2 regions of the Brevibacillus sp. FSL L8-0520 genome follow, and region 2 is predicted to be linked to the other one. Evidence: riboswitches for the same ligand, from Rfam matches in the RefSeq annotation. Region 2 holds a riboswitch; the other holds the start of a gene.
What was found. Region 2 has a riboswitch for S-adenosylmethionine ahead of NSQ24_RS03500 (methionine ABC transporter ATP-binding protein). Riboswitches for the same ligand answer to the same signal wherever they lie in the genome.

Region 1 (15,868 bases), 150 kb from region 2:
GAAAATCGTAGTTCTCCAGTGTCGTGGGGCCTCTTCTGCCCACCGTCCTCATGTTCTGATTGTCCGTAATGGGGTGTCCTTGCCGGTTGGTGAGAGAATCTTCGCCCTCCCCCGCAGTCATTCTTTTGTCGTATACGCCGCCGGCACCCATTACCGAGGTCCCGTTCTCTCCTTCCGCTGACGCTCCTCGTTCCTGATGAACATCACTCATTGCATTCCCCCGCTTTCAGTCAAATAGCTTGCTTGCACGTTTTTTGGTTGCACATATGTAATATCTTCCTGCGGGGGTAGCTTTATGCAAAAATTGCCTGCGAAACCATTAGAGAGGGAATTTCATGCCACATACGAATGTGTAACACTCTGGAGATGTTGGTCGGCAAAACCGCTACAGGGCACAGCCTAAAGTGAGCCGCTGAAAACAGGCTTCTTCTGCTGCGCCCTGTATGTAGCGACTTTCATTTGGCTTCCAAGTCAGCAAAGGATTGACTCCAATCCTTCCTACGCCCGCTTTCTGCGCAATTGATAGTACGTGACTGCCAATGCCAGCGCCAGGACAATTCCTTTAATGATGTCATACGCATAATAAGGAAGATTCAGCATCGTCATGCCGTTCAGCAGGACACCGATCAGGATGGCCCCGACGAAGGTGCCGAATACATTGGGCTTGCCTGCGCCAAATACAGAGAAACCGACAAACGCCGCGGCCACCGCATCCATCAGCATGGAGCCTCCGCTGCTCACCTGACCGGTTCCGATTCGCGCAGCCAAGAGCATCCCTCCGAGTCCGGCAAACAGGGCAGAGAGCACGTAAGCAAGCGTCCGGTACCGGTTCACGGGTATTCCGGAGAGCCGTGCCGCTTCCACATTCCCTCCGGTCATATAAAGCATGCGCCCTTGTCTCGTATAGGTCAAATAAATATGCGTGACCGCCACCAGCAAAAAGGTAAGCAGCACAGGCACCGGTACGGAGAGAATCTCGCCTTGCCCCAGCCAGAGAAACCATTCCTGAAATTTGCCCGGAGCAGTCGTCCCGTCCTCCATCGGCATATTGGCGTAGATCGAGTAGCCCTTTGAATAGGTCATATGGACGCCGTTTACGATGTACAGCATCGCCAAGGTCGCCAACAGGTCGGGAATCCGAATCTTCACGACCAACAGCGCGTTGATCAAGCCCACCAGAACGGCCAGAACGATCGGAACCGCCAATGTCGCGACCGCTCCTTGTTCGTACCAGACCATCATCGATGCGGAGACAACGGTAGTCAAGGAGACGGTCGAACCGACAGACAGGTCGAATCCGCCGACAATCAAGGAAAACGTAACACCGACGGCCACAAATGTGACGATGGAGATGGAGCGCAAAATATCCGTGATGTTGGCATAGGTAAAGAAATAAGGATTGGTCAGGCTAAAAAGCAGGATGACGATGGCGATCACGGCAACTGTTCCGTATTTATAAACAAAATCAAACAAGCTGTATTTTTTTGCTTCCATCTTATTCACCCCCGCTTGCGTAATACATGATTGACTCCTGGGTCGCTTCTTCCCGGCTCAGCTCTTTTACGATTTGTCCCTCGAACATGACGAGGATCCGGTCCGCAATCCCCAGCACCTCGGGAAACTCGCAGGAAAAATACAGGATGCCTTTTTTCTCCGCGGCGAGCGAGCCGATCAGGCGGTATATGTCGCTTTTCGCCCCGATGTCCACACCCTTCGTCGGCTCGTCGAACATAAAGATGCGCGCATCCGTATCCAGCCATTTTCCGATAGCGACCTTCTGCTGGTTTCCCCCGCTCAAGTGGCCGACAGGCTGACGGATGCCCGCTGTCTTTACCCCCAGTTTTCGGACGATCTTCTCGGCTTGCTCCGACTCCAGTCTTTGCTTCACAAAGCCCTTTGGCGACCATTTGGCCAGGGTAGCCACCGACAGATTGCGGGCGACCGACTCCTCTACGAATATCCCTTCCTTGCGGCGCTCCTCCGGCACGAGGACGATCCCCGCCTCGACTGCCTCTTTCGGCGTGCGAAGCCGCAAAACCCTGCCGTTTACAATCAGCTTGCCATCCTCCCACTCATCCGCGCCGAACAGCAGACGTGCCAGCTCCGTCTTCCCTGCTCCAACCAGGCCGACGACACCGACGATTTCTCCCTCGCGCACATGCAGGTCCGCTCGGCGAACCTTGCCTCCTCTGGCGTTTTTCACTTCCAGGATGGTCTCGCCGATCGGCACCTGGGTCTTCGGGAACTCCTCGGAGAATGTCTTGCCCAGCATCGCGGCGATGACCTCGTCCATCGTTGTGTCCGCCGTCTCTTTGGTAGAGATCCGTTGTCCATCGCGCATGACGGTGATCCGGTCGCAGATTTGAAAAATTTCCGGCAGCCGGTGGGAGATGTAGATAATGCCCAACCCCGCTTGCTTGCACTGCTCGATGATCTGAAACAGCCGCTCTGTTTCCGTGTTGCTGAGCGGAGCTGTCGGTTCGTCAAAAATAATGAATCGGGCCTGCTGTACCGTCGCCCGGGCGATCAGGATCAGCTGCTTTTCGGACAGCGTACAGGCTTCCACCTGCTTTTTCACAGGAATGGAAAAGCCAAACCTTGCGAGAATCGCTTCCGCCTCTTCATACAAGCGGCGCCAGCTGATCAAGCCCTTTGCTTGGATTTGGCGATCGAGCAATATGTTTTCCGCTACACTGAGGTACGGGATCAGCGCCGTATCCACTTCCTGATAGACGCATTGAATCCCGAGCGCTTTGGCATCCTGCGGCGACTGGATCGCGGCCTCCCTGCCATCAATCACAATGGAGCCTCCGTCCGCCACATAGGCTCCCGTCAAAATCTTCATCAGCGTGCTCTTCCCCGCTCCGTTGGCTCCGAGCAGAGCGTGAACTTCTCCCGCTTTCACTTCGAAATCGACGGAACGGAGCGCGGGTACGCCAGAGAACTGCTTCATGATGCCGTTCATCTGCAAAGTCGTCATTTTCTGTCCCCCCTTATTAAGGAAGAATCCCGTTGATGGATGATCAACGGGATTACGCTACACCATCTATGCAGGATTACTTGCCCCATTCTTTCACGTACTGGGAGAGATCTCCCATCGTGATTTTCTTGTCCGTCGGCAAATCGTCTCGCTTGACCAGCACAGGATTCAGTTTGACGCTGTCCGGCACCTGCTCGCCGTTGATTTTTTTGAAGACGGTTTGGGCTTGAATCCGTCCGATGTTGCCCGGGTCTACCGCTGCAGTCGCTACCCACGAGGTAGAGGGATCCTGCATGAGCTGCAGGTCTTCGTCGCTCAAATCGATCGAGTATACTTTGATCTCGGTACGGCCGGCTTGCTGAATGGCGCGGGTCGCTCCTTTGGCGAACTCATCCCAGGAAGCCCAGACCGCTGTAATATCTCCTTTGTTTGGATACTTCTTCAGAATGGCTTCCATCTGCGATTGCGTATCCAGCGCGGTGTTGTTGGTGGCGCTGCCGAAAGCGGCAACCTCCTTGATATCCGGATATTTCTTCAAAAAGGCTTCGTACGTGATCTGGCGTTTTTCCATCGGTGCAAAGCCAGCCACCCAAATTTTCACGATGTTTCCTTTGCCGCCGGTATCTTCAGCCAGCTTCTCCAGGCTAAGCTCAGCCAGCTTCTGGTCATCCTGCTCTACTACAGGAACCCCGGGAAGCTTGATGTCTGTATCAAACAGCACGAGCGGGATGTTTTGCTTCACAGCCTTTTCTGCTCCTTGCTGCAGTGCTTCTGCAGTGCCGTGGTCAATCAGAATGCCGTCGAAACGCTGGTTGACCGCCGCATCCAGGTTGGAAGCCATTTTGGACAGATCGGTATCTGCGTTGAAAACAGTCAGCTCTCCGCCGTTCTTTTCTACTTCGGCTTTGACGCCGGCAATGTACTGAGCCGAGAATGTGCCTACGTTTTGCCGCATCACGAGCGCGATCCGTTTTGCTTTCTCGCCGGAGCCGCCACCCGCTCCGCCGTTTCCGGAAGACGCGCTGTTGCCCCCGCCGCAAGCTGTCAGCAAAAGAGACACAGAAAGGATAAGCGATCCAATCAAACTAAACTTCTTTTTCATATCGGAAAACCCCCTTTTTAAAGTAACACGGTACGCTGTTCTGCGGTTTTGAACCGGAATCGACATCCATTTGCTCCATCAAAAAAGCCTCTTTCCAGATGAAAGAGGCTTAAATCAGCGGATTTTCGCCTCTCATCTGTCAGGTATCGCTACCTGTAGGAGTTAGCACCTTGGCTCAAAAGAAACGTGTTCCTTTGCGCTAGGTTGCCGGGCTTCATTGGGCCAGTCCCTCAGCCTTCTCTGGATAAGAGTTCATATTCTCATATCAAAACCTTTTGTATATACAGAATATAATGGCTGCTTTCAAACCTGTCAACTAGGATTTTTTCCCCTTCCCTGTCCCTATCTTTTCAAATGCCTGGGCGACAAACCAACTGTGCTCCTCCCGCATCTTTTGTTCCGTAGACGCATCGAGTCCCCAGTCGGATATTTTGGAAGCCGGGCGCAAAGCTGCGAACAGATCCCAGTAAGACAGGTCTGTAAAATCGAACTTCGTCAAGGATTGATAGCGACCGGTAAAACGAAGCATCGCCTCGATGCCGAATGCCCACAGAATCTCCAGTCTGGCGTTGGCAACATCCGCGAGCGGATCTCCGAGCTGCGCGTCCTCCCAGTCGATCACTGCAGCAAGCTGTCCGTCCCTCCACATTACATTTCCTGGCCAAAAATCTCCATGCAGCAGTACGCATGGATTCCGCGAAGGAAATGGCCAAACTGCCTCCAGAACATCCCGAATGCGTCCCTCACCCAGCGATTCATCTGTGATTGCCGGCCGTTTTTCGATTTTCTCGGTACATGCTTTCTCCAGTTTGGGCAAAAAGGACAAATCCAGCTTCGAGACGTCCACACTATGAATCCTGGAAAGCTGCGCAGCTAGCTGGAAAACGTGGTCGGTCACATCGGCAGGAGTGAACTCAGTCTTTCCCTCGATGTATTCAATCACGACGTACGGCGTGGAAAAAATCTCGCCTGATTGATCCAGGAAAAATGGCACTGGCGCGGCCACCCCCACAGACTTCAGGAGTTCCATCAGCTTGAATTCATCTGCTGCCACATGGGGATTCTGTGAAATGTCTGCCGCACCGTGCCGGCGCACAACCATTTTTTTCCTTTTGCCGTCAAGCTGCTCGATTTCAAGCGCCGTCACCTGCGCTGAGACACCGCCTTTCAACTCCCAGGAGCGAACCAGCTTGCTTTGGGGTTCAAGCCTTTGAACCAATCTTTGAAAGCAGTCCCTTTCCGTTGATTCTGTCATTTGCACCTCTCCTTTGCCTTTTCCGGAATATTCGCTATCCCCGTGATCAAATCATCCCGGTTTCCCGCAGAAGATGAAAAATGAAAAGCGGACAGCTCTCGAATGGGCCGTCCGCTTCTTTTGCTCGCTTTACGGGTCAATCGCTGTTTATCGCTTTAGTTGGATGTGCAGCCATTGCATTTTTCACCTGGACTGCAACTGCTAAAGCCAGCGCCTGACCAATCCCCCTACAAATTCCCAACTACTTCTGCTGGTAATTTACTCTTACGATCTTCCAGCCATACGGGCTTGATTCTTCCTGTTCCAAAGAGTATTCCACCTGATAATTTCCTGTCAGCGTATGCTGATAGCTTCCTGTCACCCACAATCGCTTCGGATTGCTGTCATCTTTCCTGACCACCAGGCTGCCGCTGTAATCATGCAGAGGGAGCGGAGCGATCTCTTCCAGTGACTCTTGGGCGTCCTTGCTGAAAAACTGCCCGATCCGCGACGGGTCCTTCTGGACATACGCCTGATTGGCGGCGGTGAGGAAGAGGTTGACGATGTTTTTCTGGCGAAGCTGCGTTTCCTTGAACTGCTGAGGCGTATCGCGTTTCCAAAGATCATGCAAGCGTTTCAGGACGATGGCAAACTGCGCTCGTGTCATTTGTTTTTTCGGGTCAAAATTTTTGTCTGCGTTAAAGAGATAGAATTCGGAAATCGCTGCCGCATAGGGCGATGCCGTATCCTCGTATTTGGGATCGTGCTTCCACAGATAGTAGCCCGTATAGTAAGGCTTCACTTCATCCAGCTTGAGGGTTGTCGCCCGCATTTTGTAAGGAGCCAGGACATGGAACAGGATCATGCTCGCTTCTTCTCTGGTCAACGGCTTTTGCAAATAATCGGAGGACAGCCACCAGTCGATGTTGTTCTTCTGTGGCTGCTTCATACCTCCACGTTCGGATAAGTGCAGGTAGTACAGCATGCTTTCTCCCGGATCGAAGGAATTGACAAATCCGGTTTGTATGTCTAGCATGGCGCGCATATTGGCAAGGAGTTGTTCCGTTTCCTGTTTATAAGAGAACCGTTGATCCACATGCGTATTTGGCTTGGCTGTTTCCAAGGGACCATAGATGCCTTCCAGCACCCGGTTCAGCAAAGCCAGCGCTTCGCCCCTGGTAACCGGATTGTCCGGATGAAAATACCCGTACTTGAGGCGGTAAACATTCAGTGCGCTCAGTTCCTCGATTTCCTTTTGGGCCCAATGCCCCTGAATATCCTCATAGTATACGGGAGCCGCAGAAGCGCCGGGGACAAAAAAGCTTTGGACGAACAGACCGAACATAACGATCCAGGCAAGATAACGTTTGTACATTTCTCAGTACTCCTTTCCAAATAATGCTTCGGGCAACATTTTCCCTAGGTAAGTGATCGTGCTGATGCTGACGGACGGGAATACCATGCGATTATCGGATTTCCGTTTACTTGTGGACTGCTCCTGTTTTATCGATCTGGATCAGCTTCCCGTTCTGTTTGACTGTGGCGACGCCATTTTTAAAAGGCGTGGCGTACTCGTACTGGCAATCGATGACGAGGCTTCCCTCGGCGTTGATGTACCCGAACTTCCCGCCCTTTTTCACGACAGCGAGCCCTTCGGAAAAGCTTGTCGCATGGTCGAATTGATACGCAATCGCCAGCTCCTTGTCAAACGGATTGATCTGTTTGACATAGCCCCATTTCCCGTTCTGCTGGACCGGTACAAGCACAGGGGCTGGTGCGGCTTTTGGCTGCGGCTTTGGCTGGGCGGGCTTTGCTGCAACCTGACTGGGCTTTGCTGGTTGTGGTTGCGGCTGTACGCTAGGAGTCGGCTTGCTTTGCTTTTTTGGGCTTTCTTTCTTCGGTCTGGGGGCGGCTTCTTTTTTTGCGACTGTCGGAGGAGCGGCTTTTGCGGCAGTCTCCGCTGTCGCCGCCGGGCTGGGCGTCGCTGCCGCTTCTGCTGGCGGTTGTACCGCCTGTTCCGCTGGCAGCTCTGGCTGCGGCATTGGGGGAACAGATGGAACCAGCTCTTTCCCCTGCCCGCTGAGACTCGACGCTGTCTCTATGGCTGCAACTGCCTTTTCCTTGGCAAATCCAAACAGGGACGAGCGCATATCTTTTCTATCTCCGTCGGTTGCCGGGCTGTAGGCATTGAACTCCTCCGTCTCCTCTGCTGGCAGTTCTTTGCTCTCGGAGGTCTGGCTGGCCGGAGCGGGTTCTGGCTGGGCACTTGCCGAATCGCCTTTTCCGCCGCTCATCTGGGACAGGGCGACGCCGTTAATAATCAGCGTGACTGCCACGATCGCTCCTCCGATGATCAGGCTTTTGCGATTGCCCCAGCTCTTCTTTTTTTTGACTGGTCCGGCGGCGGCCGTCACCTGGATGTGCGTTTCCGTCCGCTGCCCCTCATACTGGGCCAGGACGACCATGTTTCCGACCACACCTACAGTTACAGCACCTGCCTTGGTTACTGTGCCAATCTGTGGCTGATCTGTGCTCCAGCGTACTTGCTCAGTAATGTCCTCCTCCCGTCCATCCATCCAGACGAGGTACGCCTTCAACTGTGCGGTTTGACCGGGATGCAGCTCCAATTCAGCCGGTACGACTTTGATGTAATGGGTAGTAGGCTCCCCGGTATTCGATTGTATGGACATGGTGGCACCCCCTAATTCTTCAGGTTTATCGTATAGGTATTTACACCTTGAACAGAAACGGCGTTAAAGTAAGCAAGACCGGACTGAGGAAGCTTCACAGCGTACGAAATGCCTCCTCCGGCATCTTTTAGGCCTTTTACCGTCACTACGCTCGGGACGGGAACGCTGATCGCTGCCGGCTGATTCGTCAAAGTAAGTACGGGGTATACCGACTTTCCATTGACAAGGATCTCGATCTGATCTCCGTCTTCGGCGTTGAAATCCCAAATCAGCATGGTTGCCTCCCCCGCTTCGTCGGCAGGGCTCTCTACGACAAAATCCTTCGCTTCCAAACCGGCCGTATTCTCTTCGGCAAACAACTGTTCACCGGCTGCGACGGACGTGCTGACCCGGCTATTGACGATCTGAGCGGCATCCCCCTCCGGCAGTTGTCCCCCCGTAAAGAAGACGGCCGCGGCAATCAAAATGGTTGCCAGCAAAAATGATTTTCCGATTCCTTTTTCGCCGGGGACCGCATCATGGGGCTCGGGTTTGCTTCTGCTGTCCGGAGCGTATGACCGAGGCGCATCTCCCCTCGTCTCCGACTTGCTTGACATGCGGCGCGACTCTTCCACTTGCATCACCCCTGCTTTCTCACGGTGAGACTAATCGGATATTTGCAGTACCAGTAAGACAAGAAGACCCGGGTCACCAGAACAATCACGACCGCTCCTCCTATCGCCAGCCACTTCGGAAACAACAAGCTGTCTGCCCACTGGTTCATCACTTCCAGACCTGCAGATGTTCCAATCGCCATAAAGTAAGCGATATGCAGGAAAGGCAGCAAAACCGGGTATTTTCGGTACAAGGTTCGCAAGGCTCCCACCCGGACGGATGCGAACAGCAGTCCGCCGATCACTCCCAGCACAATCAGGGGATACCCCAGACGGGGAGCCTCGTACTTGGCTACCTCGATCATGTCGAGGATAGAGAACAGCGGCATGGTGACCAGGATCAGTACACAGGGGAGCAGGAGCAGATAGAAACAGACCGCGAACATCGCCTTAGCTGCTTTCATAGATAGCCTCCTCCACCACATCGCATTCTTCCAACATGGTCAGCTCTTGTATGGTTGCGTGTTTGTTTCGGCTCAGGCGCATGGCGTGCGAGCGTATTGCCCGTTCACACAGATTCCTGGCAAAGCGTCCGTTCCCCGCCATCTTGTCCCCTTGCGTCTGAACAAACTGCTGCCGCATGGCTCGCTCTGCCGCAGCAGAAGCCTCATAGCCTCGCTGCGCCAACAATTGCCGGGTGATTTGCAGCAATTCATCAGGTGTATAATCCGGAAACTCAATGATCGTCGGAAACCGTGAACGCAAGCCGGGATTGCTTGCCAAAAACCCGGTCATATCCTCGCCGTAGCCTGCCAGAATGACGACGAGACTGTCGCGAAAATCATCCATCGCCTTGACCAGCGTGTCGATCGCTTCCCGGCCAAAGTCACCTTCGGCCCCCGCCAGTGCGTATGCTTCATCGATAAAGAGCACACCCCCCAGCGCACGCTCGATGACTTCCCGCGTTTTGAGTGCCGTTTGCCCCACATAACCGGCGACGAGCCCGGAGCGATCCGTTTCAATCAGCTCATCCCGCTTGATTACGCCCAATCGATACAACTGCCGCGCAATGATCCGGGCCACCGTCGTCTTGCCTGTTCCGGGATTCCCTTGGAAAATCATGTGCAGCGTCTGTCCCGCCGCATCGGGTATTCCGGCCGCTTTCCGCCGCTGTGCGATCTGGATTTGTGCCGCCAAAGACCTGACCATGTATTTGACCGGCTCCAATCCCACGACGGCAGCCAGTTCCTCCTCCAGCTCGGCCATTATGTTCTCTGCAGTACCGCGCTCCTTATCACCGATGCCCCAGTCTTCAGCTCGCAGCCACCTCCACTCTTCCGCCCCCGCTTCCAACTGGGCCAGACGAGCTGATTGCCTCCTGACAGCTTCCTCAAACAGGTTGCGAACCAGACGCCCGTTTCCGGTATCGCTTCGGCCCCGTACCTGCTTGCCTTCAATCATTCCGAGCAAATGCTGACGGGCATCGGGATGGATTTCGTACCCGCGGCCGATTACCATTCTCTCCAGAAGCTCCGCCATCTCTTCCGGCGTGTAGTCGGGGAATTCGATCTGCAGCGGAAAGCGGGAGCGAAGACCGGGATTCACTTTCAGAAAGGCGTCCATCTCCCGTGTATAGCCGGCCAGGATAACGATCATCTGGTCCCGGTGGTCCTCCATCGCTTTGACCAGTGTATCGATGGCTTCCCGGCCGTACAGATCGGCAGGGTCCCGGGACAGTGTGTATGCCTCATCAATAAACAGCACGCCGCCAATCGCCTCCTTTATCCTTTCTGCGGTTTTGGCGGCTGTGGAGCCGATATACTCGCCTACGAGATCCTGTCTGGTCACCTCGACCAACTGACCGCCCGACAGCAGCCCCATGCTTTTCCAGATGCGGGCCACGAGCCTGGCTACGGTTGTTTTTCCCGTACCCGGATTGCCTGAGAACACCATGTGCATCGACATGGGAAGCTTCGTTTGGCCTGTCAGGCTTCGCTTTTTTTCAGCCGTCACGACATCCAGGCATTCTCGAACGAATTTCTTAACGGCGTCCAATCCGGTCAACTGCTCCAGCTCCAGCAAAGCTTCTGAAAGCTCCTGCTCCTGCCCTCTCGCCAAACCCGGCAGCGGCAAGCTGACCGCTCCGCTGACGAGAACGAGCTCTCCCTCCCGGAAAGCCACCAGCGCCTCCTGATCGGAACGAAGCACTCCTCTCGCTCTCCAGTCCAGCAATTGCGGGGTAAATACATGTGTGACCCATTCCTCAATCGCCTTCTCGTACCGTTTTGTCTGTTCTACCTGTTTGGCGAGCTCTTGAAAAACGGACTCTTCAAAAGAAAGGGTCAGCCGGATATCCGCTTCGAGCCTTTCTGCTTGCGCCAGACACCTTTCTCCCAGCAGCTTCGCCAGAGTATCAAGGCCGGGGGCAGCAGTGAACGCGCACGTATCCAGACTTTTTACCAGGGCTTGCGGAACGGCTGGCGAAATCATTTTCTCCAGCGTCCTTCGCTCCATTTGTTCAGCGGCTCCTGCTGTTTCGCTTTTGGGAGACGGCTGGTCCACATGGAGGACCAGGAAGTAGTCGGAGGCCTCTATCTGTCCCCCCTCCGGAGTCCGGATCAAGCCATCTGCAAACAGCTTCGTAACGTACTGGACGATTTCCGGGCCAGCCCGCTCAATGCCTCTGAAGCAAACCGTCCCGATTCCGTCCCGAAAGGCATTTGCACAGTCGAGGAGAAACAGCGTATGTGCCTCCCGCTCACCATATCTGTCCAAATCGACCGTCGTGACGTGGCCGTACGGCAACAGCCGCTTTCGGCAAAACTGATCGAGCAGCAAAGATAATGTTCGCAGCTTGCCCGTCCCTTCGGGTCCGGCCAGCAGGAGCCTGTGCTGGACTTTTCCGCTTTCCCGAAGCAAAAAGCTTTTTTTGTAGGCGATCGCCACTTCGTAGACGAACGGCTCCTGCCGGTTGATTTGCCCGTTAACCTCTTCGATGATGGCCGGGAAAAGATCATCCAGCTCGGCCCGGGACCGGACCCAGGCATGCTTGTTCCACCCCCGGACGGTATCTGCCACTGCCTCTCTTCCGCTGGCCAAAGGGCCAAAGGTCTCTTTTCCCGCAGACGAGGCTAGCGATTGGCTTTGCCCGGCCATCCCGCTCTGCCGAAATGGCGATGTTTCGGGCTGTTGCTGACGCTCTGCCTTTTTCCCCGAAAACCCTCGCTCCCGTATATGGTCAAGCAGTTGAAGCTCCGGAAAGAGAATGCGCATCCACTTTTTCCATGCCATGTCTGAATCGTTTCCTTTCGTCATCCCGCCTCGTCTCAATGGGCTTGATAGAAAAATCCAGAATTGTTATGATGTAGAACAAATGCCAGATTGGGCAAAATATCCAGCCCGGAGGGGCGTTTATGAAGATTTGGAATGCAACGAAAAACAGAATGATCGCACAGCAGGCCAAATGTGCCGACACGTCGGTCACAAGGATGCTCGGCTTGCTCGGGAGAAGCACGCTCCCGGAGGGACAGGCATTGATCATAAACCCGTGCAAGGCTGTCCATACCTGGTTTATGCGTTTTTCCATTGACTGTCTGTTTGTCGATCAACACGGCGAGATCGTCCATCTCATGGAGGAGCTGCAACCATGGCGGTATACTCCGTTTATAAAAAGGGCGGCCTATGTTATCGAACTGCCTGCCCATACGATCCGCAACACGCAGACTGAAATAGGCGATCGACTGGAAATTACAAGCTAACGAAAGGAATCGTGACCATGATCATTCAGCCATCGAATATCCAACCTCAGCCCATTTCAGTTCTTCTGGGCCATAGTCTGAAAACGGGGAAACGGATCTGGCTCAGCCAGTTTCCCTTCCTGTTCCTGATCGTTTCCCTTCTCTTTTGGTCAGAGCAAGCGCTGACAGGATGGGCACAGTCCCAGCAGTTGAAGGAAGCGTTCAGCCCGCTGATCATGACGCCGGTCAACGGCATTCTGCTGTCCCTCTATTTCGTCTACATGGGAATCGTTTTGAAACGATCTCATTTGGGAACACAATGGGATCAGCAGCTTCAGGCGCTGACGGCCTTTGGCAGCCTGGTGCCCGTCGTTATCCTTGCCAGCCTGCTTGAATTTGCAGGGGTGGCATTGGGTACGCTACTGCTGATTATTCCGGGCATTTTGCTCATGATCTGGTTTACCGTCTTTCCTCAGGTGATCGCCTTTGAAGGGATGGGGGCGATCGCGGCACTGAAGCGAAGTCTCTTTTTGGTAAAGGGCTCCACGCTTCGCGTCCTGGGCATCATCCTGATCTTTGCCGTCGTGAGAGCAGTATTGCAATACTTGCCCGGCTTTTTGTTTCCGGCAATTGCCAGTCAGCCGGCGATAGCCTTCCTGCTCTTCCTCATACGCGAAATGCTGATATTGCCGTTTGAGGGCGCCGCCTACTACCTGCTGTACCTGGAGCTTCGCACAAGAAAAGAAGCATTCGATTTCGACGTATACCAAGAGGAGAGCAGCAGAATGTAATACCGTATCTTGTACGGACGGTCGCGGGTGGCCGTCCTTTACTCTTCCATCCTCGCCTCCGCAGATGCGGACAAGGTGGTCCCCTGGATGCCAAACATTTTCATGAAGAAAAACTGGCACTCCGCTTCCGCTTTCACGACAATGGTGCCACCGCTCACCTCTACACCGGTAAGCTGAGCCTGGGGATAATTGATCGCCAGGTAGCTGGCTGCTAGCGACCGTGCTTCGCCCGGTACAAGCACGACCCGCGGTTCTTCGGGCGGCTCTACATTCCAGAGATCGCGGTCATACGAATCCAGTCCCGCCCAGGCAGCAGCGTCAGTGGCCTCGGACAGCTTCGCCTGATGATAGGCGATCACCCCGGTGTCAATGACCAGCCCGGCCACAGCCACAAGGACAGGAAGAAAAGCGGCGAACAGCACCAGGGCGCCGCCCTTTTCGTCCCGTTTCCACCGGCCCCACTTTCGTTTCCATTCCTTTTTCCACTTCGCTGGTATTTTCATCTGACCTCATTCTTTCCTGCTCAGGATTTTTGTCCCACCGCTATAGCACTTTATAGACAGCCGTATGCTCAAGCTTTACAACAGGATTGGAGAAAAACGCGCTGATGATCGGGATCGTCACCGGGTAGTCATAAGTGACTGTCACGCTGATGTCATTTCCCGTTTCCCGGATCTGGACATCGTGAGACCCGCTCAGGCCGTTCGTTAGAATGGACAGGGCGGTGTTGCGGATTTTGGCCCGCGCGGCTCCTGCCCCCTCATCATCCCAGACAGCGCCGCCCACCCGCGCTCCCTGGCTGGCAGACAAGACCACGAGGGTTTTGGCGTACATCATATGTCCAAAAACGAGGATGCCCGTGATCAGCAGGATCATGACAGGCAGGACAATCGCAAATTCCGTGATGGCCTGCCCTTCTTCTCTTTTGACAAGTTGTCTCAGACGATTGCGGATCCCCAATACATGGTCACCACCGTTCCGATAAATATTGCGATGCCGTACGGAAATACCGGCTGGGAGCGATCTTTCAGCACATGTAAAAAGTCCTTCAGCTTTCCGCTACACAAATAGACAATAAAGAGATAGAGCAACTCGCATGTCCCTTTAAAGCCTCGCGCAGCGACAACGATCCCGGCTGCGATGACTCCGCCGACTGCGATCACGACAAAACTGTTGGTGACGATAAAGGGAAGACCCATGACCGCACCGATGCTGCCCATCATTTTTACATCTCCGGCGCCAAAGGCTCCCATCAGGTAAGGGACAAGAAATATTCCAAGTCCGGCCAGCAAGCCCAAAAGATGCTCCACGAAGCCGGACCAGCCGTACAGAATGGTGCCGTTTGCCAGTCCGGCCAGCGCGAGCGATACCGTCAACAGGTTGGGGATTCGATATTTCCACACGTCAAAGATAAGCGCGATCGTCAGACCGAACAGACAAAGACCGTACGTGAACATTTCCAAACTCAGCTGCCCTTGCCAAGACCGTCAGCAATATCTTTAAATACTTTGACAATCTTATCCTTCATGGCGACCAGGCCAGCGATGGCGGCAATCGCGATAATGCCGAGAATCAAGCCGTACTCGCTGAGCGCCTGTCCTTCTTCTTCTTTCCAAAATTTCACCAGTGCTTGTTTCATTGCGAATCCCTCCATTGAATGGTTGATTGATTTAGAAGCCTTGCAGTGTGAAAACATACCCTTCCTGCTGGAATGAATAATTGCTGTTCAGAACGTCCTTCTTGTCAACGACGATGCTGAGCGGACGTGCGTCTCCTGTCGAAAGACTGCCAATGTCCTGAGCATTCGGAGCAAACGGAACCTCGACTACCTTTTGTCCATCTGCTTGGTAAATCGTCAGCACAGCTTTCGAAAGATCGGCAGACGTCAGTGTTTTCCCTGGTACGCCATTTCGCAGCAGCATCACCGCGAGAAGCGAGCCGTCCTCCTGGTAGGCTGCCGTCACTGGAACGACATCCACGCTGCCTTCAGCCAGCGGCAGATAGAGATCCATCAGTGTCGTCAAATATTTTTTCATTTCCTCTGTTCGAAATGGTTCTTGATGCTCCAATACGGAAAGCTTCGATTCGACCCACTTTCCGCCTTGGCCGATGATTTCATCCCTTTTTGCTTTTAGCTGATCCTTTACCGCTTCCAACTGCTTTATCCGCTCCTCCAGATCTTCTTGCTGCAGATTCGCCAGTTGTTCAGCGCGATACTGAAGCTTCCGGTCAGCTCCGTTCTCCGGTCCGGTAGCAGGGGCGGACGTGCTGCTCTCCCCGCCGCAAGCGGCGAGAAAGAGGAGCAGGCACGTCGCCATCATGATGCTGCTTATCTTTTTCAGTTGCATGGTAACGTCCTTTCCATCATCCGGTCGACTCAACCAAATGACTTTCGTACATTGCTGAAGAAGCCTCCGATTGCGTTTCGTGCAGAGCTGGCTGCCTTGCGTGTCGAGCTCCACGCCCGGCTTGCTGTCTTCTTCGTCGAAGACCATGCGCGGTTCGCCGTCTTCTTCGTCGAAGACCAAGCATGGCTCGCTGTCTTCTTCGTTGCAGACCAAGCACGGCTTGCTGTCTTCTTCGTTGCAGACCATGCACGGCTTGCTGTCTTCTTTGTCGAGGACCAAGCACGGCTTGCTGTCTTCTTCGTTGCGGACCATGCGCGGCTCGCTGTCTTCTTCGTTGCGGACCATGCGCGGCTCGCTGTCTTTTTCGTTGCAGACCATGCGCGGCTCGCTGTC
Region 2 (15,868 bases):
CCAGCAAAAAATCGCGACGACCGGTCTTGCTATTTTCGGCGTCGTCATGCTGCACAATGGTCTCGGACTTTTGCTCGGCTACTTGTTTGGAAAACTGTTCGGCATGAACAGAGCGAAACAAAAAGCGATCTCCATCGAGGTCGGCATGCAAAACTCCGGCTTGGGCGTAGCAATCGCCACGGCCCATTTCTCCCCATTGGCTGCAGTTCCGAGCGCGATCTTCAGCGTTTGGCACAACATCTCCGGCCCAATCGTGGCGACGATCTTCAGCCGGATGAAAAACGAACAGCAAAGCCTGGACAAAAACACCTGATCAAGGTGTTTTTGTGTTTTTGCACTTCCGACATTCTCCTTGGGCACAAGAGAGGGTATAATAGGGATAAGTGAATCGTGATCCACAAAGGAGAGAATGCCAAATGATGTCCTATGAGGCATATATGAGCCAAGTCATTCAACCGATGCGTGACGAGCTGACACGTGTAGGTTTTACCGAATTGAAAACGGCGGAAGAAGTTGAAAAAGCCTTTTCAGAAATGAAGGGGACGGCTCTTGTCGTCGTCAACTCCGTATGCGGCTGCGCGGCTGGTCTTGCCCGTCCGGCTGTCGCTTATTCGATCAACCACGAGAAAAAGCCGGACCATCTGTACACGGTCTTCGCGGGCCAAGATAAAGAAGCGACGGCAAAAGCGCGCGAGTACTTCGAAGGCTACCCGCCATCCTCTCCGTCCTTTGCTTTGATGAAAGACGGCAAAATCATGACCATGATTGAGCGCCATCAGATCGAAAACAACGATTTGCCGACCATCGCCAAGCTGCTGACCGACGCATACGACAAATACTGCGGATAACGTGCAGCACATCATAACAGACTGTCAACAAGACGCTCCGAAGGGGGCGTCTTGTTAAATCGTAGCCCCTTTTTCACTTGGAAAGGATGAGAACAATGCTTACCCGTTCGTTTGGACGAGACTCCCACCAGGTTTCCTTGCTTGGCTTTGGCGCCCAGCGGATTGTAGACGAGCATGATTGCACGGAGGAACAGGCGATTGCGATCATCAGGCGCGCTGTAGAGCTCGGAGTCAATTACTTTGATACAGCACCCAGCTACAGCGACGGACAGTCCGAATCGCGGGTCGGGCTCGGCTTGCGCGGATTGCGGGACAAGGTGTGGATCGCCACAAAAACCGGAGGCCGTACGAGGGATCTGGCTTTGCGAGACTTGGAGGGCAGTCTGAAGCGGCTCGGGACAGACTACGTGGATGAATGGCGGGTGCATAACGTCATGCAGCCGCATGATCTGGAAGCCGTTTTTGCCAAAGGCGGGGCGCTGGAAGCGCTGATCGAGGCGCGGGAACAGGGAATGGTCAGAAAGCTCAGCATCAGCGGACATACCGACCCCCGGCTGCTCGCCGAAGCGATCCGCCGCTTTCCGTTTGACAGCGCTTTGGTCGCTCTATCCGCACTTGATCATTTCATCTACAGCTTTGCCCATGAGTTCGTGCCGCTGGCGGTGGAAAAAGGGGTCGCTGTGATCGGCATGAAAGTAATGGCGCTGGGACAGTTGGCCCCCTGGACCGAGCAGGCGCTGCGCTATACGTGGAGCTTGCCTGTATCGACTGCCGTCTTGGGCGTCAGCAAAATGAACGAGCTGGAAGCCGATGTAGCCGCAGCGAATCGTTTTGTTCCGATGACGGACATCGAACGGGTCAGCTTCTTTCAACAGATCATGCCGCTGGTCCGTGCGGATGTGCTGCGCTGGAAAGCAGGCGAATGGATGTCCGGAGAGTGGTACCGGCAGCCGAAGCTGGCGTGGGAAGAGTAGAAGAGAAGCAAGCTTGACTATAAATACACAAAAAAGAACGCGGGATTGTCATTGAACTACTCCTCATTTGTTAGACATATCGAAACAAATGGAGAGGCAGTTTATGATGCCGCGTTCTTTTGCTTTCATGAATCAGTTTTGCCGGAAGCCTCCACACGTCCCTTTCGCTCCCGATGGAACGATGCATGGATCAGACACAGCACGACTGCAGCCGACGAGACTACTGTCGCCAGCGTAAGCGCAGGAACAATCCCGCCCGCGTCGTACATCTGCCCGAAAAAAAGCGGTCCAAGCAAGCGGCCTCCTGATGTAATGGCCCCTACGGCTCCGAGATAAAACGGGGCCGATTCCCCGGTTTTCTCGCTGATAAAAGTCGGGACAGTAGGAGCGATCAGCATTTCTCCAAAGGTCGTAATAATCATACCGATGATAAAAGCCGCATAATTGTCATGAAAGAACAGCATAAACCCGAATCCCCCGCCGTAAGCGATGGCACTGGCGACAAGCTGGGAGGACAGATTTTGCTTTACCAGCCTTTTCAACCAGGAGGTGACGGGCTGTCCGGCAAATATGACGATGCCGTTGATCGTCCACAGCCAGCTGTAGGCAGCCAGCGGCATGCATGACGAGGTGAGGTGGGGAGCGACGCCCGTGTTCCAAACGGTCGTGGAGAAGAAAATGAAGGCAGAACCAAGCGCCATAAACAGGTATATTTGATAACGCAGAAGCAGCCGCATCGAGCCTTGGCTCCGTTTTTCCGTTTTTTCGCTCATCGAGCCGACCAGTTCATCGTGAGACATGTTCCGCATGAAGAAAAAGAAAAAGCCGGCAAAAAGAAACGTGCTCACACTGTTGAACAAAAACGTAAAGTGAAAGGAAATGGCCGCAATCACGCCAGCCAGCGCGGTACCTACGGCCATGCCGAGGTTGTTGCCCACATACACGATGTTGAACAGTTCACGCCGCTGCTCCTTCCAGCGAAAGCCGATAAACGCCTGGATAGCGGGATTCGACACGTTAAACAAAAAGCCAAGACCGATCATAAATCCGATGTATAGATACCAGTTGCCCAAAAGCAGGATTCCGAGCATACAGCAAGCCTGCAGCAGGAGTGAGCCTACGATCAGCCGCTTGGCTCCGACCCGATGAAACAAGGATCCTCCGGTAAATTGACCGACGATGCCTGCCAGCGATTGCAGCATGAGCACAAAACCGGCCTCCGTCATCGAACGGTGCAGCTGGGTATGGACATATAAGGTCGTCAAGGGCCACATAAAGGCACTGCCGGAAGAGTTGAGAAAGCTGGCGGCAAGAAACAGCCAGGCTTCCCGGGGATAGCGGTGGAGCCATGCCCTTGGTGAGATCATGCTGGGCTTCCCCCTTTGCGGTACGTTTTGGAAGTAGTATAGCTGAATTATTAAATATTATAAACTAAAAAGTTTATAAAGTAGCTGCCATCAGGCAAATAAAGGCTGCCCCATCTCGACGTGATTCGAGTATACTAGACAAAGTGGGAGTTGACCGCATTCAGACAGAAACAAAGGTGGAGTTATGCTTGATTCGTACATTAAAACGACTGTTGTTTATGCTTCTCCTCGTCGTCATTGTGGCAGGAGGTTATTACGGATACGCATTTTATCAGTTTGCTGAAGACATACAAGCGCCCAACGTCATCGAACATCGGCAGGAGCCGGGGGAGACGACCAAGGCAGCGGAGATGCCTGTATGGGATGGAAAGGACCGGGTCAATATTCTCCTCATGGGGGTAGACCGGCGCGGCATGAAGAACAATGGGCTTCCCCGTTCAGACTCCATGATGCTTGTGAGCGTTGACCCGGTGACCAAAAGATACGATTTGTTTTCCATTTTGCGCGATACGTATGTAGAGATACCCGGTCACGGCAGTTCACGCATCAATGCTGCTATCGTAGAGGGCGGACCGGAATTGGCGATGAAAACGGTCAGCCAACTGACGGGTCTTTCCGTTGACAGATATGTCATTACTGATTTTGAAGGCTTCAGGCACCTGATCGATGCTGTCGGCGGTGTGGAGATCGATGTGGAAAAAAACATGCGCTACCGCGACCCGACAGACAAAGGCATGTATGACATCGATCTGAAAAAAGGACTGCAACGGCTTGATGGAACCAAAGCGCTGCAATACGTTCGTTTCCGCCATGACGCTACTTCCGACTACACCCGGACAGAGCGGCAGCGCAAGCTGATGGCTGCTCTTGCCAGCCAGATGAAAAACGGAACGACCCTGATTCAGCTTCCTTCCATTTTAAAACAGATCACTCCATACGTGCAGACGAACATCAGCTCTATGGATATGTTGAAGCTGGCCGGATTGGGGCTTTCGCTGGACACGCAGCAGCCGGGGCAGTATCAGCTGCCGCCGATGGGAACTTTCCGTGAATCTCATCGGGCCGGCTCGGTATTGATTCCCGACGTGGACAAGGTGCAAGCGTTTATTCAGGAAGCGCTGCAGCCTCCGCTCAAAGAAGAAAAAGAGACGTCTTCCATTCCGCAGCAAACAAGCAGCGACACGCAAAGATAAGCGTGTCGTTTTTTTTTGCCATCAATCGGAGAGATTGGGGAAAACTAGCCGTATCCCATGTGTTAGGAGGGGAAGTGGTGGCTTCCGATGTCATCCGTGACTGGTTTTCCCATACAGCAGACCTGATTGTCGAGCATGTTGACGAACAAGAAGGCCGTGTACGGATTTATTTTCTGTCCAGCATGGCTGACAACAAGGTTGTCTACACAAAGGTTTTGCCGGAGCTGAGGCAGCTCGATCTCCAGAACGCAACGATCAGCGAGGTGGAAAATCGGCTCGGTGTCCCGGCCTCTCAGCGGATAATCCCGGCAGGAGCAGGTCATCAACCAGTTGCTCAAGGGTGCCATTTACATTCATGTAAGCGGAGCTCCCTATGGATTGGCGATACCTGCCAGCGGGGTGGCAACACGCAATTTGCAAAGGCCGGAAATCGAGACCAACGTACTTGGCCCGCAAGTAGCGTTCGTTGAAGATCTTGATATGAATCTGTCGATCATTCGCAAATACCTTGCCTCCCCTCAGCTATTTCACGAGCAGCTATGGGTTGGGAAAAGCGTGCCGCAGGAAGTCGCCATCCTGTACATGGAGGGAACGGCGAATCCGGAGCATGTTCAAACCATCCGTCAACGGATACAAGATTTGGAGGTGGATGGACTTGTTGAAGTCAACATTTTGACTCAGTACATAGCGGACAATGAAATTACCGTTTTTCCCACATTGCTGCAAACGGAGCGGCCGGATCGCGTCTCAAGCGCTTTGCGGAAGGGTCAGGTGGCCATATTGATGCAGGGAAGTCCGTTTGTGCTGCTTGGGCCAACTGCGTTAATCCACTTTTTTGAGTCGCCGGATGACTATTACTTCCGTTGGAGCATTGCCACGTTTAACCGGGTTCTCCGTGTCTCCGCGATGATCGCTTCCCTGCTATTTACACCGCTTTACGTGGCGGCACTCACTTTTCACTACGAAATGATTCCGGCTGATCTCCTTTGTCACTCGCACAGTCCCGGGCCAGAGTCCCTTTTCCGCCTCTGTTTGAAGCTTTGATGATGGAGATTATTATTGAACTCTTGAGAGAAGCAGGGGCAAGGCTTCCTACCAAAGTAGGACAGACGATCGGCATCGTTGGCGGTATCGTGATTGGGCAAGCATCCGTGCAGGCGGGCTTTACCAGCAACATCTTGATTATCATTGTTGCGCTCGGAGCCTTGTCATCCTTTATCGCTCCCAGCTACGTGATCGGCTCTACGATCCGCGTGATTCGCTTTCCCATCATTTTGATGGCGGGGCTGCTTGGTCTGATCGGAATCATGATGGCGGTCAGCTTCCTCATCAGCCATCTCTTGCGGCTGACGAGCTTGGGAAGACCGTACCTCTCCCCGCTTTATCCGGTTCGCCTCATCGACTGGAAAAACAGCTTCATCCGGGCTCCCTTTGCGTTCCTTGCCAAACGTCTCGAGTTTTTTCAAAACGGCAAGCCTTATCGCTACAACAAGCAACGAGCACGCCAAATCCATAATTTTGATGAAGATGAGTAGGGAGGAGCCATGAAGATCAATGTTCAGCCCAAACCAACGACGACCATAGCTCCTTACATGACCGGCTTCGTTGTCATGTCGACGCAAATAGGGGTAGGAATATTAGGCTATCAGCGGGTGGTCGCAGCCGAATCCGGCCATGACGCATGGATTTCCGTAGCCATCGCGGGACTGCTGTCGCATCTTACGATTTGGATCATATGCCGGACACTGAGGCACTACCCGTCCGCAGATTTATTCGGGATACATCGGGATGTGTACGGGAAAATCATCGGCAACCTATTCAGCCTTCTGTACATCCTCTACTTCATCGCAATGGCGATGGTCATCCTGCGGGGGTACATAGAAGTCGTACAATCATGGATTTTTCCAGGGATTCCGATCTGGATACTTGGCTCGATATTGTTATTTCTTGCGATGTACACTGTCCTCGGTGGTATTCGGGTGATTACCGGCTACGCGATCATTTCGGTGTTTATCACGATCTGGCTTTTTTTTGATCTCTACTTCACGTTGGAATACGCCCGCTGGCACTATCTTTTGCCGGTTATGGAGGCAGATTTCAAGCAGCTTCTAAAGGGGGCACTGATCATGGCCTTTACCTCCGTCGGGTATGAAGTGTTGTATTCGATTTACCCCTACGTCGGAGATAAAACGCGTTTGCATCGGCATGCCCAGTGGGGAGCGTTCATTACCAATTTCATCTACGTCGTCCTGATGATCATCTCGCTCATATTCTTCAGCGAAGGCCAGCTCATACGAACGATATGGCCAACGCTGCAGATCAAGACCGTCGTGTATTTCCCGTTTCTGGAGCGGTTCGAGTACCTTGCCATCTCCCTGTGGATGCTGATCATCCTGCCCAACGTCATGCTGTATATGTGGTCCGCCTCCAGGGGGTGCAAAAGAATGTTTGGCTGGAACCAGAAGCGGGTTTTGTACATCATCGGCGCGGTCATCTTTATTGCGATGCAATTTTTTGTCTCGAGACATGCAGCCAATTACATCATCGATCGCATGTCGTACGTTAGCTTGTACATGGCTGTGATTTACCCTTATGTCCTATTGTTGGGAGTTCTGATCAAACGGCGGTGGAACAGGAGGGAGGATTCATCGTGCCGAGATCCGGAAATAAGCGGCTCCTGAGAGCGGGAGCCGTGCTCCTTCTATGTTCTGTTCTGCTCAGCGGCTGTATCAGGACGCAAATTTTTGATGAGCTTGGAATGATTACGGTGGCGGGATATGACCTGTTAAAGGACGGGAACATACGCGGAACGGTGGTGATGCCCTCCATCAATCCCGAGGCTGAAGAAAAAGTGCAGGTGATGTCCGGCATCAGTCTGACGAGCAAGGGCATTCGCGACAAGGCCAACCTGCAGTCAGACAAAGAAGTGCTGGGCGGGCAGCTTCGGGTCGCGATGTACAGCGAGGAGCTGGCCAGAAAAGGGATAGGCAGCATTGTGGACACTCTGTACCGCGACCCCTCGATTGGAAGCCGGGTTTATTTAAGTGTCATTGAGGGCCAAACCTACGATTTGCTGACGTACAAATTCAAAGAGGAAGGCAATATTGGCATTTACCTCTACCAATTGATCCGGCACAACGTAGAGGATGACAAAATTCCGTCTCCTACTCTCCATGAGTTTTACCGCTCCTACTTCAGCGAGGGAATCGACCCTTACGTCCCTTTTCTTGAGAGGAAAGGGGATGAGGTGAGGATCAAAGGCGTGGCTCTGTTTCACAAGGACAAATATGTCGGCTGGATTCCTCCAAAGGAAGCCTTTCACATCAAGCTAGTTCATGATGCTTATCGAGCGGGAACGTACGAAACGTCGGTAGATCCGGAGAGGATGGGGGTAAAGCCGAAAAAGAAGAACACAACCGGCCCTGACATCCAAATGGTATTTGATACGCTGAGCAGCAAGGCCCACGTCGATATTGTCAGTACGAATCCACTGACCTACAAGGTCGATGTGAAAGTACGGACACGCATTCTGGAAATGTCAATACCGTTAAAAATAGAACAACCGGAGGTACTCAGAAAAATGGAGCAGGCCTTGTCTGAAAACATGAAGCAGGATTTGGCCAAGGTCGTCGCCAAAATGCAAAAATGGGAGGTAGACCCCTTTGGGTTCGGGGAATTATACCGGGCAAAATTCCGCGGGGCGCGGAAGCTGTCTCACGATCAGTGGCATGAGATGTACAGGAAGTCCCGCTTCGATTACAACATCGATGTAGAAATTGTCCGCAACGGCGTGTTGGATTAATTGCCCATTGACTTTCTATTTTGGTATAGCATATAATCCGTTTTGTATCATAAAAAGAAATAAAGTTCTTCAAACTAAATATACGTAGAATTCTTCTTATCCAGAGCGGCGGAGGGACAGGCCCTATGAAGCCCGGCAACCGGCTCATCGATTCTGATGGGTGGCGCGGTGCCAATTCCTACAAGATTGTAGAATCTTGACAGATGAGAAGGGTGAATGCGATCGTATAATGCGGTGCAGCCCCTTTTTCGCCTGATGAAAAAGGGGCTGTTGATTGTAATGGGAGGTGAACCGGATGATTCGGTTGCAGAATCTGAAAAAAGACTACATTGTAAAAGGCCATAAAACACCTGCGCTGCGCGGAATTGACCTCTCGATCGAGAAGGGGGAAATTTTCGGCATCATCGGACATTCCGGTGCCGGCAAAAGTACGCTGATTCGCTGCATCAACCTGTTGGAACGTCCGACAGCAGGCAGCGTCATTGTAGACGGGGTTGATCTGACCAAGCTGGATGAAGGCAAGCTCCAGGAACAGCGGCGGCATATCGGAATGATTTTTCAACACTTCAACCTGCTCTCGTCGGCTACAGTCGGGGAGAACGTCGCGTTTCCGCTCAAGCTGGCCAAGCGGCCCAAGGCGGAGATCGACAAAAAGGTGAAGGAAATGCTGGCGTTGGTAGGGCTGGAACAGCACCGCGACAAGTATCCAGCACAATTGTCAGGCGGACAAAAGCAGCGTGTCGGCATTGCCCGGGCGCTGGCGAGCGACCCCAAGGTGCTGCTGTGCGACGAAGCGACATCCGCTTTGGACCCGCAGACGACCAACTCCATTCTGGCGCTTCTTTTGGACATCAACCGGAAGCTGGGCTTGACGATCGTCCTCATTACGCACGAAATGCACGTCATCCGCTCCATTTGCGACCGGGTCGGTGTCATTGACGGAGGGCACATCGTAGAAATGGGCAATGTTCTGGATGTGTTCTTGAAGCCGCAGCATCCGACGACACAGGAGTTCGTGGAGCAAGTAGCAGACTCCAGCGAGCTGCGGGCTGCCGTTGCTCATGAAAAGGCGTCAGGCGAACGGACGATCCTGCGGGTCACGTTCCTCGGAGAACAAACCTACCAGCCGATTCTGTTCCAAACGATGCAGGAAACAGGTACGGTGTTCAGTATCCTGCAAGGAACCATTTCGCGTATGAAAGACACCCCATATGGCCAGCTCGTGATCGAGTTGGGCGGGGATGCGCAGCAGAACAGGAAAGCTGTCGATACGCTTCGTCAGCGCGGCCTGGAAGTGGAGGTGATTTAAAATGGGATTCACGCTTAAAAATATAGACTGGGCGGAAATTTGGAAGGGAACGCAGGATACGTTGACGATGCTTGGCTTTTCCACCTTGTTTACCGTCGTTATCGGGCTGCCGCTGGGCATTTTGCTGTTTCTCACATCCAGAGGCCAGCTTTTGGAGAATCGCGCGTTTTATTCGATCTCATCCTTTGTCGTAAACGTTTTGCGTTCGGTGCCATTCATCATCCTGATGATCCTGCTGATTCCTGTAACCAAAATGCTCGTCGGCACCTCACTCGGGGTAAAGGGCTCGATTCCTCCGTTGGTGATCGGGGCGGCTCCCTTTTTCGCCAGACTGGTGGAGACCTCCCTGCGCGAGGTTGATCGCGGCGTAATTGAAGCGGCGCAATCGATGGGTGCATCCAACTGGCAAATTATCCGCAGCGTGCTCTTGCCGGAATCCCGTTCGGGGCTGATCGCCGGGATTACGATTACCACGGTGTCGCTCGTGTCCTACACGGCGATGTCCGGGGTCATCGGCGGCGGAGGCTTGGGAGACCTGGCGATCCGCTACGGGTATCAGCGCTTCCAGACAGACGTCATGGTCGTGACGGTATGTATTTTGCTTGTGTTGGTTCAGATCCTGCAGATGGTGGGCGACAGGCTCGTCATCAAGTTCAGCCGGAAGTAGGATCTTGTCCATAGAGAATGTTCAAAATAGAAAGGGGAAATCATCTGTGAAGAAATTGGTCGTATCTGTACTGTCCACTGTACTGGCACTGTCTCTGGCTGCTTGCGGCAGCCAAAATGAATCGGCTCCCGCGCCGTCTGCCGGCGGTTCCCAAGGCGAGCAAAAAGAAGTAACGCTGAAAGTGGGCGCAACGCCGGTCCCGCAGGCTGAGATTTTGAAGTTCGTCGCGCCGAAGCTGAAAGAGCAGGGCGTAATTCTGGAAGTCAAAGAATTTACCGACTACGTTCAACCTAACGTGCAGGTAAATGAAAAGCAGCTGGACGCCAATTTCTTCCAGCACAAGCCGTACCTCGATGATTTCAACAAAGGACAAAACATGAACCTGGTAGAAGTAGTACCTGTTCATATCGAGCCGTTTGGCGCATATTCCAAAAAAGTAAAAAGCGTGGATGAACTCGCTGACGGTGCAACCGTTGCTCTGCCAAACGATGCAACGAACAACGGCCGCGCACTTGCTCTGCTCGAAAAGCAAGGCCTGATCAAGCTGAAAGACGGCGCAGGCATCAGCGGTACTGTAAAAGACATCGTAGAAAACAAGAAAAATCTGCAGTTCAAAGAGGTAGAAGCTGCGATGCTGCCACGCGTCCTGGATGAAGTAGACCTGGCTCTGATCAACACCAACTATGCGCTGGAAGCGAAGCTGGTACCGACCAAAGACGCCCTGTTCATCGAAGACAAGGATTCTCCATATGCAAACTACCTGGTAGCTCGTCCGGACAACAAGGATTCCGAAGCGATCCAGAAGCTGGCGAAAGAGCTGAATACGCCAGAAGTGAAAAAGTTCATCGAAGATACGTATAAAGGAGCAATTGTGCCTGCATTCTAATGCCAGGCTTCAAGCTCTACGATAGGCTTCTTGCTCAAGATATCGAGAGGGTGCCCCACAGTCATTTAGACGTGGGGCACCTTCCTTTTTTAGGAGAAAACAAGCGGAAAATACGGAACGTGAACACCGTACCTGCTCATCCCCCTGGCTCTCCTCCTGTCCGAACCAGGATTGACGGAGAGGATCGTTCAGTACTATCATAACCACAGCCTTGTCTTCAGGCAGGACGATGCAAGCATGGACATACAAAGAAGCGGAAGGAGACAACGCAATGTCCGAGGATCTCGAATATGCAAAAGCGCCCCACGGCAGTAGTCGCCTCAGTCTGCAAGCTGACTGCGAGAACTGCTTCGGCTTGTGCTGTGTCGCGCTGCCCTTCGCTGCTTCGGCAGATTTTGCGATTGACAAACATGCCGGACAGCCCTGTCAAAACCTGCAGGCGGACTTCCGCTGCGGCGTTCACAACAGCCTCAGACAGATGGGCTTTCGAGGCTGCACGGTTTATGACTGCTTTGGCGCGGGACAAAAGGTCTCCCAGGTCACTTACGGAGGACTCGACTGGCGCAAGTCCCCTAAGTCCGCGAAGGAAATGTTTGAAGTGTTTCCGATCATGTGGCAGCTCCATGAGCTGCTCTGGTATTTGTCCGAGGCGCTGACGCTTCGGCCAGCCCGTCCCATCCGGGATGAGCTGAGCCAGGCTCTCGACAAGACAGAGCGCCTCACGAACCTCGATCCAGACTCGATCTTGAAGCTGGACGTGGCAGCACACCGTGCCGATGTCAACAAGCTGCTCTTGCGGACCAGCGAACTTGTGCGAGCCGATTTTTTGCGCTCGCAGAGGGGATCCGCAGGCAAGCGCAAGACGTACAGCCGGGGAGCCGATCTGATCGGAGCCAAACTGAGAGGAGCCGATCTGAGAGCCGCCAATTTGAGAGGAGCCTACCTGATTGCCGCCGATCTCAGAGGAGCTGACCTGAGAGGAGCCGATCTGATCGGGGCTGACTTTCGGGACGCTGACATCAGGGGAGCCGATCTGACGGAAAGCATCTTTCTGACGCAGCCTCAGATCAATGCGGCAAAGGGTGATGCCAGTACAAAGCTGCCGCCGTCCCTTTCCCATCCGATGCACTGGTCCTCACCTGAGGCGTGAAGCGGGAGGGCGACGTTCATTTAAGTGCTGTGGCAAAGGTTCGCAATGCGAAGTATATGAACCCGTTTTATTCCGTGCAAACAAGAATACCGGGAATCTGGCATACAGAATTACCGGTATTTTTTCTTTTTCATATCTATCTTTATATTTTTTTACTAATAGATAAAATATTCGTAAAATTTAATTAAATCTAAACAAAACCCATTCCCAACACGGTATTTTGCAGGTATATTTTGGTTGCATTGCTATTGATAGACAAGGGGGAATTTTCAGATGAAGAAGCAAATCTCAGTACTGGCACTGGGGTTGTCGCTTGTAGTCGGCGCGGCTCTCGCCGGGTGTTCGGCAGGCGGCGGCCAGTCAGCATCCGGGAACAAGTCGGCCCCGAATGCTTCCCAGGAACCGGCACCGGCGGCCAAATCAGGACCGCAAGTGTTTCGGGCCAATTTGACCAGCGAGCCGTCCACAGCGGACCCGGGCCTGGCCAAGGATGCAACCTCCGGGGCGATCGTTCGCGCCACCTTTGACGGCTTGACCCGCCTGGACAAAGACTCCAAGCCGATGAATTCGATCGCAGAGGATGTAAAAATATCCGATGACAGGCTGACGTATACGTTTACCCTGCGAGATGCGAAATGGAGCAATGGCGACCCTGTCACCGCACACGACTTCGAATTCGCCTGGAAGCGCGTGCTCGACCCTAAGCTGGCAGCGGAGTATGCCTACCAGCTCTACTACATCAAAAATGCGGAAAAGGTGCACGCCAACAAACTTGGCCCTGAGGAATTGGGCGTAAAAGCCTTGGACGACAAAACGCTGCAGGTCACATTGGAGAATCCGACTCCGTACTTCCTGGAGCTGACCGCTTTTTATACCTACTATCCGGTCAATAAAAAGGTCGTGGAAGCCAATCCGAAGTGGGCCATGGAAGCGGCGACGCATGTGGGGAACGGACCGTTCAAAATGACCGCTTGGGAGCACAAGGCCAAAATTGTGCTGGAGAAAAACGAAAACTACTGGGAGAAGGACGTCGTCAAGCTGGATAAAATCGAGTTCTTCATGATCGAAGACGACAATACGGCGCTCTCCATGTTCGAAAACGATGAACTGGATTGGGCGGGTCAGCCGTTCAACGGACTGCCGACGGACGCCATTCCGGCACTGAAGGAATCGGGCCAACTGGTCGTCCATCCGAAAGCGACCATGTACTGGTACAAGATCAACACCACGAAACCTCCGCTTAACAACGTGAAGATCCGCAAAGCCTTGGCGCTCGCAGTGAATCGGCAGGCCATCGTGGACAACGTGACACAGGTTGGCCAGGTCCCGACGATGGGTCTGTTGCCGCAATCGATGATTCTGAAGCCGGATGGCTATTTCAAAGACAATGATGTTGAAACCGCGAAGAAACTGCTGGAAGAAGGCATGAAGGAGCTGGGCGTGACAAAGCTCCCGCCGATCACCCTTTCCTACAACACGTCTGACCGCCATAAAAAAATCGCCGAGGCCGTTCAGGATCAGTGGAAACAGGCGCTGGGCATCGATGTGAAGCTGTTGAACAAGGAATTCAAGGTCTATCTGCAAGACCTGCACGAGCTCAATTACGACATTGGCCGCCTCGGCTGGAATGCCGACTTCAACGATCCGATCAACTACCTGGAGATGTTCCGCGAAAAGGATACCGGAAACAACGATACAGGCTGGGAAAATAGCCGCTACAAGGAGCTGTTGATCCAATCTGCTACAGCGAAGGACGCCGAGACCCGCAAGCAAATGTTTGCGGAAGCGGAGCAAATCTTTATGGATGAAATGCCGATCATTCCGCTGTTCACTGACGTAGACGTCTGGGTGCAAAAAGAAAAGGTGAAGGGCGTGCAGGTGGACGGTCTCGGATTTGTCGACCTGAAATGGGCAGAGATTAGCGAATAAAGAAAAAGGGCCTTACTGCCAGATCAGCGTCCCGGTCAGAAAACTAAGAATGGCAGTCCAGAACAGGGAAAGCGGGTTCCAGACTGCCATTCTGCCCACCTTCTGCCCACCTTCTGCCCAGCATTCCGCCCACCATTCTGTCTGCCATTTTGCTGCCATTTTGTCCGCCCATCACAGACTTTCCAGATATGATCTCACCCTATTGATGCCTGGCATCCTCCTCGGCTTCCCCGTACCGGCGGCTTTCGTCCTTCGGGATTTGCTCAATCTTCAAGCCGAAAATTTGCGGAGGGTCAATGTGGTTGGCTTGCATATAGGCAGAGAGTTGGCCCCGGTGATGAATCTCGTGTTCTGTCATGGCCATGATCATTCTCCATGCACTGACTTCGTAGCCGAGGACATTTTTCACTTTTCCCTTCAGCATCTCTGGCTCCAACTGGCGAAGACCGGCAAGTACAGTAGCATGACACTGCTCCAAATAGTGAATTGCTTCCGCTAACGTTTTGCCTTTCTCAGGCCCATGCCCATCGTACTTCCATTCATTTTGCGTGATTGCATGGAAAAACATGAGCTCGGCTGAGCCCAGATGCCGAATGATATCGCCGATCGAAAACTTGCCCTCGTCGGGACGCCAGTCGATTACCCCTTCAGGCAACTGTCCCAGATACTTCAAAGTTCGCTTCCGCACGCCTTCAAAATGGGAGATCAGTTCTTCTTTCTCCAGCATGTAATTCATCCTCCAAACGGCAGAGTAACATCCTTTGCACTTCCATTTTATATAAAATATTCTAAAAATTCATTAAATAAACGCGATACCGGTCTCGAATTTACTATCGCTTGCGTATCGTTTAAGCAAAAGATAACGATTAGGGGGAAGTCCATCATGAAAAAAAGGATAGGCGCTCTTTTGACCGGCATGGTCCTGGTATTGACGACAGTGCTCGCAGGCTGTACTGGCGGAGGGGGAGAATCCGCTGACACCGGGCAGCCGCAGCCATCTGCAGGTCAGACCAACCAGAATACACCTGCTCCATCAACTGAACCTAGCGTTTTTCGTGCGAACCTGCACAGCGAACCGTCGACAGCCGATCCGGGGCTGGCAAAGGATACGACATCGGGTACCGTGGTACGGGCGACATTTGACGGGTTGACTCGTCTGGATCAAAATGCCAAGCCGATGAACTCCATGGCCGAAGAGGTGAAAATCTCGGAGGATGGCCTGACGTACACCTTTACGCTGCGCGATGCCCTCTGGAGCAACGGCGATCCAGTCAAGGCAAGCGACTTTGCTTTCGCCTGGAAGCGGGCGCTCGATCCGAAGCTGGCTTCCGAGTACGCCTATCAGCTCTACTACATCAAAAATGCGCAAAAGATAAATGCAGGGCAGGCTTCGCCGGATGAGCTGGGCGCAAAAGCTTTGGACGACAAGACACTGCAGGTCACGCTGGAAAATCCGACTCCTTTTTTCCTGGAGCTGACAGCCTTTTACACCTATTATCCAGTCAATCAAAAGGTGGTGGAGGCAAATCCGGATTGGGCGCTGGAAGCAGCCACGCACGTTGGAAACGGCCCTTTTAAAATGACAGCCTGGGAGCACAAGAGCAAAATGGTGCTCGAAAAGAACGAAAACTACTGGGACAAAGAAGCGGTGAAGCTGGACCGCATCGAATTTGCCATGATCGAGGATGACAACACGGAGCTGGCAATGTTTGAAAAGGGCGAGCTCGACTGGGCAGGGCAGCC

Region 1: another riboswitch for S-adenosylmethionine. It lies ahead of NSQ24_RS02820 (sugar ABC transporter substrate-binding protein); the one in region 2 lies ahead of NSQ24_RS03500 (methionine ABC transporter ATP-binding protein).

What each region holds. Positions count from the first base shown of each region.
Region 1 covers NZ_CP150171.1:480,582-496,449, reverse strand. Annotated here, with positions in the region: gene NSQ24_RS02835 (catalase) at 1-151, opposite strand, end outside; gene NSQ24_RS02830 (ABC transporter permease) at 499-1,494, opposite strand; gene NSQ24_RS02825 (sugar ABC transporter ATP-binding protein) at 1,496-2,980, opposite strand; gene NSQ24_RS02820 (sugar ABC transporter substrate-binding protein) at 3,057-4,082, opposite strand; SAM riboswitch class I at 4,212-4,333, opposite strand; gene NSQ24_RS02815 (phosphotransferase family protein) at 4,399-5,337, opposite strand; gene NSQ24_RS02810 (S-layer homology domain-containing protein) at 5,579-6,691, opposite strand; gene NSQ24_RS02805 (WG repeat-containing protein) at 6,798-8,006, opposite strand; gene NSQ24_RS02800 (hypothetical protein) at 8,018-8,602, opposite strand; gene NSQ24_RS02795 (hypothetical protein) at 8,626-9,063, opposite strand; gene NSQ24_RS02790 (AAA family ATPase) at 9,050-11,914, opposite strand; gene NSQ24_RS02785 (DUF192 domain-containing protein) at 12,013-12,357, shown strand; gene NSQ24_RS02780 (hypothetical protein) at 12,375-13,127, shown strand; gene NSQ24_RS02775 (pilus assembly protein TadG-related protein) at 13,166-13,630, opposite strand; gene NSQ24_RS02770 (TadE family protein) at 13,671-14,087, opposite strand; gene NSQ24_RS02765 (A24 family peptidase) at 14,066-14,584, opposite strand; gene NSQ24_RS02760 (Flp family type IVb pilin) at 14,593-14,766, opposite strand; gene NSQ24_RS02755 (SLAP domain-containing protein) at 14,798-15,868, opposite strand, start outside.
Region 2 covers NZ_CP150171.1:629,962-645,829, forward strand. Annotated here, with positions in the region: gene NSQ24_RS03455 (bile acid:sodium symporter family protein) at 1-313, shown strand, start outside; gene NSQ24_RS03460 (BrxA/BrxB family bacilliredoxin) at 417-848, shown strand; gene NSQ24_RS03465 (aldo/keto reductase) at 944-1,822, shown strand; gene NSQ24_RS03470 (MFS transporter) at 1,948-3,189, opposite strand; gene NSQ24_RS03475 (LCP family protein) at 3,381-4,382, shown strand; gene NSQ24_RS03480 (hypothetical protein) at 4,445-4,720, opposite strand; partial or broken gene NSQ24_RS03485 (spore germination protein) at 4,713-5,917, shown strand; gene NSQ24_RS03490 (GerAB/ArcD/ProY family transporter) at 5,927-7,063, shown strand; gene NSQ24_RS03495 (Ger(x)C family spore germination protein) at 7,033-8,184, shown strand; SAM riboswitch class I at 8,278-8,394, shown strand; gene NSQ24_RS03500 (methionine ABC transporter ATP-binding protein) at 8,480-9,493, shown strand; gene NSQ24_RS03505 (methionine ABC transporter permease) at 9,495-10,160, shown strand; gene NSQ24_RS03510 (MetQ/NlpA family ABC transporter substrate-binding protein) at 10,207-11,046, shown strand; gene NSQ24_RS03515 (pentapeptide repeat-containing protein) at 11,318-12,196, shown strand; gene NSQ24_RS03520 (peptide ABC transporter substrate-binding protein) at 12,470-14,125, shown strand; gene NSQ24_RS03525 (hypothetical protein) at 14,138-14,284, opposite strand; gene NSQ24_RS03530 (DinB family protein) at 14,325-14,852, opposite strand; gene NSQ24_RS03535 (peptide ABC transporter substrate-binding protein) at 15,009-15,868, shown strand, end outside.